One region of the Marinilactibacillus sp. 15R genome, then DNA from elsewhere that is predicted to be linked to it. Evidence: predicted binding sites of a transcription regulator. Region 1 holds the regulator's gene; each other region holds the start of a gene.
What was found. The regulator LexA, encoded in region 1, represses DNA repair genes until DNA is damaged. The targets are predictions, from matches to a motif close to CNAACANNTGTTNG.
Positions count from the first base shown of each region.

Region 2: a site for LexA is predicted at 1,158-1,171, ahead of BKP56_RS08040 (replication-associated recombination protein A). Genes of this name have one in related genera too.
Region 3: a site for LexA is predicted at 1,938-1,951, ahead of BKP56_RS12190 (FtsK/SpoIIIE family DNA translocase). Genes of this name have one in related genera too.

Region 1 is NZ_CP017761.1:1,794,209-1,797,500, reverse strand. It holds gene tkt (transketolase) at 1-608, opposite strand, end outside; gene BKP56_RS08855 (DUF896 family protein) at 732-974, opposite strand; gene lexA (transcriptional repressor LexA) at 1,275-1,910, shown strand; gene BKP56_RS08845 (NADPH-dependent FMN reductase) at 1,989-2,558, opposite strand; gene BKP56_RS08840 (LLM class flavin-dependent oxidoreductase) at 2,573-3,292, opposite strand, start outside.
Region 2 is NZ_CP017761.1:1,616,223-1,619,514, forward strand. It holds gene BKP56_RS08040 (replication-associated recombination protein A) at 1-1,090, opposite strand, end outside; gene gshAB (bifunctional glutamate--cysteine ligase GshA/glutathione synthetase GshB) at 1,278-3,292, shown strand, end outside.
Region 3 is NZ_CP017761.1:2,484,070-2,487,361, forward strand. It holds gene BKP56_RS12190 (FtsK/SpoIIIE family DNA translocase) at 1-1,877, opposite strand, end outside; gene BKP56_RS12195 (acylphosphatase) at 2,054-2,425, shown strand; gene yidC (membrane protein insertase YidC) at 2,501-3,292, shown strand, end outside.

The sequences.
Region 1 (3,292 bases):
ACATCTTCAGTAAATGCTTTAGAGGTCGGACCATCTAGTGATATATCGTTAGAATCATACAGCATAATCATTTTACCCAATTTCAAATGACCCGCTAGAGAAGCTGCTTCTTGTGATACCCCTTCCATCAAATCACCATCACCGCACAAAGCGTAAGTATAATGATCGACAACATTAAAGTTTTCTTTATTATAAGTTGCTGCAAGATGTGCTTCAGCCATTGCCATTCCTACAGCATTTGCAACACCTTGTCCCAGAGGGCCAGTAGTAGCTTCTACACCATCAGTTACATGAACTTCAGGGTGTCCTGGTGTGCGACTTTCTAATTGACGGAAATTTTTCAGATCCTCAATACTTACATCATAACCTGATAAGTGCAAGAGGCTGTACAGTAACATAGACCCATGTCCTGCTGACAAAATAAAACGGTCGCGGTCAAACCATTTTGTATTTTTAGGATTAACGTTTAAATGACGAGTCCAGAGGGTATAGGCCATTGGTGCAGCCCCCATCGGTAATCCTGGATGACCTGAGTTTGCCTTTTGAACTCCATCAATACTTAGAGTTCGAATTGTATCTACTGCCATTTGATCAGTTTTATCAAACAAGTATATTCATTCCTTCCTATTGCTAAAATGTTAACGCTCTTAGTCATTGTACTATCTAAATCAGTTTTTTTCAACGCTTTCATAAGCTGTGACTCACTTAAATCATATAAAATCAGTACTTTTTTATGATCTATTGTGAATACCTTTTTCACGCTGGATTTTTTTTAATTTATGTGGTGTAACATCTTTTCCTTCTGGGTCTACTACTTTCATTCCTTCAATATGGTTTTTCATACCAGATCGAAACGCTTTGATATACTTTTCTCTAAGCTCTTTTTGTTCGGTTTTTTCTTCATGAGTCAATCCTTCGACACGATCTTTGCGTACTAATTCGTTTATACGATCTAATTGTTTTTTAGGTAACATGTTTATCCTCCTTTAGAATTTCAAAAAGACTGATGTATATAGTCTTTACAAACAAAGTATAACATTGTTTTAAAATGAATCATAACTTTTTGCAAACATAAAGTATATTATAAATACTCTATGTTCTCAATTCATAATTTTAAAAGGGGCTATTTCGAACATTCGTTTGATTCAATGTTCGGTTTATGATATAATTTTTTTATAGTTTATATCCTTATAAGCTGAGAAATAATCTTGATATATATATTACTTATACATGGCTCTATCTATATAAACTTTGAAAGGACGAGGTGTCACTTTATGACAACTAGAGGCCGTAAAGGTGAAAAGCAAATTGAAATATTGCGTTATATACACGAACAAGTAAATAAACGAGGATATCCACCTACCGTTCGTGAGATTGGTTCGGCTACTGACTTATCTTCCACTTCGACAGTTCATGGTCACTTAGCGAGACTGGAAAAAAATGGCTTTATTTTAAGAGATCCTTCTAAACCAAGAGCAATTGAATTTACAAAAGAAGGGCTGATTAAAATTGGAATCGATGAATTTGAAAATCACATTCCCCTTCTAGGCGTTGTTACAGCTGGAGAACCGATTCTTGCAGTTGAAGAAGCAATTGACTATTTTCCTATTCCAAATGATCTTGAAATTGAAAAAGGAAATTTATTCATGCTGACTATTCGTGGAAATAGTATGATCAACGCAGGTATATTAGATGGAGACCAGGTCATTGTCAAAAAACAAGAAACTGCTCAAAATGGAGATGTAGTAATTGCTATGACAGACGAGGACGAAGCTACCTGTAAAAGATTTTACAAAGAAAATGGGCATATTCGTTTACAACCAGAAAATGATACAATGAATCCAATCATTTTACCTAATGTTTCTATTTTAGGGAAAGTTATTTCTTTATATAGAAGTCACATATATTAAAAATAAAGCCATGTAGTACGTAGATGGTTTCAGATCATCGGGATCCGAACATCTATTGTACTGCATGGTTTTTTAATTTTAAAATCCGTAAGAATCTTCTTGCTGTGACCAGATATCTTTATACGCCTTAGCTAAAATAATCGTATCCTCAACTAGTTTATCTATCCGAAAATGGATATCATCATTTATTATAGTCCCTTTGTCATAATCAGTATCTAATATATAAACATAATTAGGTACGATATTAGCTTTCATGTATCCCAGTATCGGTTTTAATTGCTGTTCTGGAATTAGATAATGTTTATTTGATCCGGCTGTTGTGATAATACTGCAAGTTTTATATTCAAATGCATTTTGAGGTAAAAGATCAAAAAGGTTTTTAAGGGACGCTGGAATTGAAGCCTGGAAAATTGGTGTACCAAAAAAAATAACATCCGCATTCATTAAGGACTGAGTAACATATTTTGTATCTGCAGTATAATCCAGATAATTTCTTCCATCACTGAATTCCAAGGAAAGTTTTTTTAAATCGAGAATGCTGATAGTATTCTCTTCTGAATATTTTTCTTTTAATACATTCATCACCTTATTAGCGGCAATACTCGTTTTTTCTCCAACATTTGATCCTGATACTACGACTATATTCACTAAGATACTCTCCTTTATTTTTTAGTATATTTTTTTATAGCGGGAAGAATTTTTTCTCCGATAATATCTATATTTCTCTTGATGCTCTCCATCGGAACCCCACCAAAGTCTAATTGAGCAATATAGCGCTGATTTCCAAATAATTCATGCTGATATAATATTTTTTCAATAATTGACTCAGGATCTCCGACATTGATAACACTTCTATAGTCTTGACCATGGGCAAAAGCTTGCTTAGGAAACCCTTGACCATTTGTAATCTTCATTCCTTCATTTACATGAGGATAATATTCCTTAAAAGCGTCCATTTTATTATTACTTACATAAAAGAAACCAGCTGTCGCTACTGGCAAAGTATTTATATTAAATCCTGATTCTGCTGCTGTTTCTCTATATAAATCAATTGGCTTTTTAAATTCTGATGCTGGTCCTCCAAGGTGTGCTTGATACATTGGAACTCCAATGCGGCCAGCTTTTTGTGCAGATGTGTAAGATCCGCCAACTGCCCGCCAGATTGGCAAACCTTTTTCTTTATTGTCTGGTCTAGGGATAACTTGAGCATTCTTTAACGGAGAACGAAATTCTCCGTTCCAATTAAGAGTTTCGTTTTCATTAATTCTCAGAAACAAGTCAAATTTTTCTTCAAATAATGCTTCATAGCCTTGTAGATCATAACCTAACAAATCAAAGAGCCCCACTCTTGAAGCTCTACCAGCTACAACTTCCATTCTGCC
Region 2 (3,292 bases), 180 kb from region 1:
CACCTTTATAGTGAGAATCTTTAAGGTGATTAGGTACTTGACCACTTTTACCATTACGCACATCACTTAAAGCTTTATCTACGGCAATTATGGCTGAGTTTGACTTTTGCGAGAGTGATAATTCAATTACTGCGTTTGCTAACGGAATACGAGCTTCGGGCAAACCGAGCTTCTCAGCGGCTTGTACAGCTGTTACAGCTCGAGCTGACCCGGCAGGATTCGCTAGACCTATATCTTCATATGCGGTCACCATTAAACGCCTGCAGACAATCTGTAACTCGCCTGCTTCAAGTAATCGAGCTAGGTAATGAAGAGCTCCATGCACGTCACTACCTCGAATAGATTTCTGGAAAGCAGAGATTACATCGTAATGCGCATCACCATCTTTATCATGCGTTAGAACTTTTCGCTGTAAACATTCTTCAATGACTGGAAGTGTAATATGAATCATTTTATCTGCAATAGGCTTGGTTGATTCAGCTGCTAATTCCAGTGCATTTAAAGCACTTCTCAAGTCACCGTTTGTACCTCTGGATAAATGTTTCAAAGCTTGCTCTTCAACTTTTAGTTTTAAGTGTCCTAATCCTTTTTCTGTATCATCGATTGCACGAAGTAGTGCCGATTGTATTTGAGATTCTGTTAAAGGATACAATTCGAATATTTGGGAGCGGCTTCTGATTGCTGGATGAATCGATATATAAGGATTTTCAGTAGTTGCTCCAATCATGATGATTCGACCATTTTCAAGATGCGGTAAAAGAAAATCTTGCTTTGGTTTATCTAAACGATGAACTTCATCTAAAAGTAAGATAACTGTTCCGCTCATTTTAGCTTCTTCAGCTACAATTTGTAAGTCCTTTTTTGTATCTGTCGCAGCATTAAGCATACGAAAAGCGTACTTAGTTGACCCGGCGATTGCACTAGCTATACTAGTTTTCCCGATCCCAGGGGGGCCATAAAGAATCATTGAAGATAATCTTTTAGCTTCAACCATTCGCCAGATAATTTTTCCTTCACCAACAAGATGTTCCTGACCAACAAGCGTATCAATAGAAGTTGGCCGCATTCGATATGCAAGGGGTTGACTCAAATCAAGGACTCCTTTCTGTTAATCTTATCTTTAGTATAACACGGTATTAAATGAATCTCTATTTATTTGAACATAAGTTTGCATGTCGTTATAGAGATATCTGTAATCTTATACTGTCTCAATGAGAGACTTTGTGATAATATGTAAGTTGAATCAGCTCCAAGAAAGCAAAGATGAGGTTTGAATAATGATGAATATTAAAGATATAATCAAGACAAATAAACTTGAAAAATTAGTTTTAGAAGGTACCTTCGGAATTGAAAAAGAAGGTATACGTGTAGACGACAATCAAAAGCTTGCTCTAACGGACCATCCAGAATTGTTAGGGGATCGTTCTTATCATCCGTATATTCAAACAGATTTTAGTGAAGCTCAATTAGAATTGGTTACTCCCCCCGAGCAATCTTTAAAAGAAACATTTAAATGGCTAAATGCATTGAATGATGTTGTACAGCGGTCCGTTGAATCGGATGAATATATCTGGCCATTCAGTATGCCAGCTTGTCTTCCGGAAACAGAACAGATTCCAATCATAAGAGTTCGTGATCAGAAGGAAGTTGAGTATAGAGAAAAACTTGCCGAAAAATATGGAAAGAAAAAGCAGCTGATCAGTGGGATACATTATAATTTTTCTTTTTCAGAACAATTTGTTAAAAGCATATTTGAGCATCAGAGAGAACATGACTCAATTAAAGAAGTGAAAAATGAACTGCATTTAAAATTAACAAGAAATTTTTTGAGATATCAATGGATATTGACTTATTTATATGGTGCTGCGCCATTTGCACATCACTCTTTTTTTGAACAAGCAAAAGAAGAGATACCATTAACAAAACCAGTTAGAAGCGTGCGAAATAGCTCGATGGGATATCATAATTCAACTGATGTGATTGTAAGATATGATGAGGTTGCACACTACGTCAATGATATTGAACAATTAGTAGCTGAAGGTACATTAAGTGAAGAGCGAGAGTTTTATGGTGCTGCACGTTTGAGAGGAAACGCTAAAAAAATTGATCAGTTAAATCATACGGGAATTGAATACGTTGAATTTCGTCTGTTCGATTTAAATCCTTATAGTAAGCTTGGAATTACAAATGAACAAGCTCGCTTCATTCATCTGTTTTCTATTTTAATGATTTGGATAGAAGATTCAAAAGCAAAAGAAGCAATCAAAGAAGGTACAGAAAAAAACGAACAGACAGCTTCAGAAGATCCATTTGCTAAATCAGCTTATTATCAAGAAGGAATGGAACTTTTACAAGAGATGCAGGCAATAGCTAGTGAATTAAAAGTCGAATCTGAATACTTTGAAGTCATTGACCAGGCTATTGCGGCCTTAGAAGATCCATCTCAAACACTAGCAGCCCGATTGACCCAACAGATTGATTCAGTCGATCAGTATTTAAAAGTAGGACGAAAACTTGGTACTCAGTATAAGCAAGAAGCAAAGGAAAAACCGTATTTACTAAATGGATTTGAAGGAATGGAGATGTCTTCACAGTTACTCCTGTTTGATGCTCTTCAAAAAGGAATAACAGTAGAAGTATTGGATGAAAATGATCAATTCTTGAAATTGCAGTATAAAAGTCATGAAGAATATGTAAAAAATGCTAACATGACCGCCAAAGATACCTATATTTCTCACTGGATCATGGAAAATAAGACGGTAACGAAAAAAATATTAAAGAGTAAAGGTTTTAATGTTCCAGATGGTGAAGAGTTCCAATCTTTAGAAGAAGCAACAGCAGCGTATTATAAGTTTAAGAATCGTTCAGTCGTGGTAAAACCAAAATCAACAAACTATGGATTAGGTATTTCGATATTTAAGAACTCTCCTCAAGAAGAAGATTTTAAAGAAGCACTGGAAATTGCTTTCAAAGAAGATACAGCCATACTAGTTGAAGAATTTGCAACTGGAACGGAATATCGCTTTTTCATATTAGATGGAAAAGTGAAAGCTGTGCTGCATAGAGTTCCGGCAAACGTAAAAGGAGACGGCAGACAGACGGTTAGAGAGCTGATTGAACAAAAAAATATGGATCCGCTTAGAGGAACAAACCATAGAGCGCCTCTTGAAAAGATAAAATTTGGTAATGTTGAAGCATTGACTTTAAAAGAACAAGGATATACATTCGACAGTGTACCTGAATCAGGAGAAATCGTTTACCTTAGAGAGAATTCAAACATTTCAACTGGTGG
Region 3 (3,292 bases), 690 kb from region 1:
CTGGATACGGCAAAAGCAATCCGGGAAGGGACATTCGCTTTTATTATCCCAGTAATAACATCGACACTTGGTCTTTGAGTAGCTAAAATCATATGAATCCCTGCTGCACGTGCCATTTGCGCTAGACGAGTAATTGCATCTTCTACATCATTTGATGCTACCATCATTAAGTCTGCTAATTCATCTACAATAACTACAATATAAGGAAGAGGGAGCAAAGCTTCTTCTTTTTTTTCATTTTTCTTTTTAATGAACTGATTATATCCTGCCATGTTTCTAGTTCCACTAGCAGCAAATAATTCGTATCTTCTTTCCATCTCTTGAACAACTTTATGCAAAGCCTGAGCTGCTTTTTTCGGATTAGTTACAACTGGTGTCAATAAATGGGGAATACCATTATAGACATTCAATTCGACCATTTTCGGATCAATCATCATCAATTTTACTTCATTTGGCTTAGCCTTTAACAACAAACTCGTGATGATTCCGTTTATCGCTACAGATTTACCGGATCCTGTTGCACCAGCTACCAGTAAGTGAGGCATTTTAGCAAGATCTGCCATTGCTACATTACCACCAATATCTCTACCAAGCGGCACTTCGAGTAATTGATCTTTATTTTTGATTTGACCTTCAATTACATCTCTGAAAGAAACCATGCTTACTTCTGAATTTGGTACTTCTATCCCAATCAGTGCTTTACCAGGAATTGGTGCTTCCATTCTAATGTCCTTAGCAGCTAAAGCAAGTGCAATATCATCTGTCAAACCAACAATTTTGCTGACTTTAACACCTGTTGCGGGCTGTATCTCATATTTTGTAACAGCAGGACCTAGATTTGCTTTTGTAACGGTTGCTTTAACACCAAAACTTTCAAATGTTTCTTCTAATTTTTTAACATTTTCTTGAATAAGTGAATATTCATATGACTGATCGACTGCTTCACGTTGATTCAAGAGTGATATCGGAGGCATTTTATATTGCTCATTTTCTTCTTCTCCGATTTCGAAATCGACCGTTCCCTCATCAGACTGTGCCTGTTCTTCATTTTCATTTCTTTCGACATTTTTCTGTTGAAAGCCTTCAATTTTCAATGCCATCTGTCCTGTTGGTGTATCCTCTACTTCTTCTTGATCTGTTTTTCCATCAGCAGCAGATTCTTCTAGATCATCACTAGCAGGCATTTCAGTATTGACAGTGTCTTTATTTACACTTTTTTTCTTAATACTTTTAGATTTTTCTTTATTTACTTTTCGTTTATTCTGACTTTCTTTAAACAAGGTAATCTTAGCTTTAATAAAGTTCTTTATGTTTCGTCCACCGATGCGAAACTTTTCTAATAAATTTTTATAGGAAAACTGGAAAAATGTCATAATTCCTATAAAAGTTAAGACTGCCATCATCAAATAGGTTCCGACTGAAGAAAATAAAAAATAACTGATTGCATATAGTACTGCACCTATCATACCTCCACCGATATTCTGTCCAATTGCAATACTTTTAAACTGCGGGATGTACATCCTCCAAGTTGCATTAATAATATTGACATCAGCACTCATTATGGGAGAAAACAACTGAGCATGCTGCCAGACTATTAGAGCGCAAAACACAAGAAAGCTACCAATCCATTTAGGATTTTTAAGGCTAGGACGATTTCCTTTAATCAATAAATAAATTCCAATTATAACCATTGCAACAGATGCCATTATGTAGGTCTCTCCAACAAAGAAACGCAAAATATTTGCAAAAAAACGACCGACAAATCCGAATTGACCGATTGCCAGGAAATTGATTACAAGCAGGATCACTCCTATTAATTCTGTTGATACTGTTGCTTTTTTCTTTTTAGGTCTACCTCTTTTACGTGCTCGAGCCATTCTAATTAACTCCTTAAGTTGATTTCATTCTTGATTATTATAACATGAAACAAAGAGGTGCGAAAGTTTGTTCTGCCTATCCTTATTCATTATACAGCACACTTCATTACTTTTGACGTTTCAGTTCGTTTACCTGTAAACTAAGTATATCTAAAAAAGCTTAAGGAGGAAGAAAAATGGGATCAATTTTTGATGGTTTTTTAAAAAAAAGGCAAAAAAATGCCGAAGCTGCTGAGGTTGAATACATTAACGAAAGAGATGAAAACCTTGATAAAGTTAAAGTGTCTGTTAAAATCTACGGAACTGTACAAGGTGTAGGTTTTCGTTTCACTACTAAACAGACAGCCGATGAGATTGGAGTGACAGGAATTGTCAGAAATGAAAACGATGGGTCAGTTTATTCAGAAGCCGTAGGAACCCCTGAACAAATTGATCAATTTATTGAAGCCTTGAGTAAAGGACCAAGCCCAGCAGCTCAAGTTGACAAGGTTGTAGTCAAATTTGATAAAAACATTGAAGAAAAATCGAATTTTTCTCAGTCTAATTGAATTATTCAGCTTTATAAGGTATAGTGAGAATTGGCGTTTTAGCACCTCACTAACTAATCAAAGGATTGAATTAAATTGAAAACTAGAACAAAAAAATGGATACTTTCCGGCGGAATGTTATCTTTAATGTTATTCATGGCTGGTTGTATTCGTATTGATGACTCTGGCAAACCTGCTGGATCAATCTCTCAATTCTTATATGACTATCTGGTATTACCTACTCAGCAGTTTATTGAATTGTTACATGGTATATTCGGCAGTTATGGTTTAGCCATTATTGCTATTACTATTATCGTAAGGATATTGATTTTACCCCTAAGTATTCGTCAACAACGAGCTACTATGGAACAACAAGTTAAGATGTCCGTCATAAAACCAGCGGCTGATGAGATTCAAGCTGAATTGAAATCAGTAACTGATCCCAAGGAAAAACAAGAACTGAACGCTGAATTAATGTCACTTTATCGAGAAAACAATGTCAATATGCTGGGCGGTCTCGGATGCTTACCTTTACTCATTCAGATGCCAGTCTTTACAGCGATGTTCCAAGCCATCAGGATGTCTGAAAGTATTCAAAATGCTTCTTTTCTTGGGATAGGATTAGGCGAGCGTAGTATATTACTTGCTCTCGCAACCGGGGCTGTCTACTATATCCAGTCAAGAGTCATGCTTTTAGGGATGCCTGAAGATCAAAGAAAACAGTCTAACACTATGATGCTAATGAATCCGATCATGCTGTTGTTCATATCCTTCTCAAGCCCTGCTGGTTTAACACTCTATTGGCTCGTCGGTGGTTTCGTAGCCATCGCGCAATCTGTAATTACAACTTTTTATTACAAGCCTAAAGTTCAAGCAGAATTGAAAGAA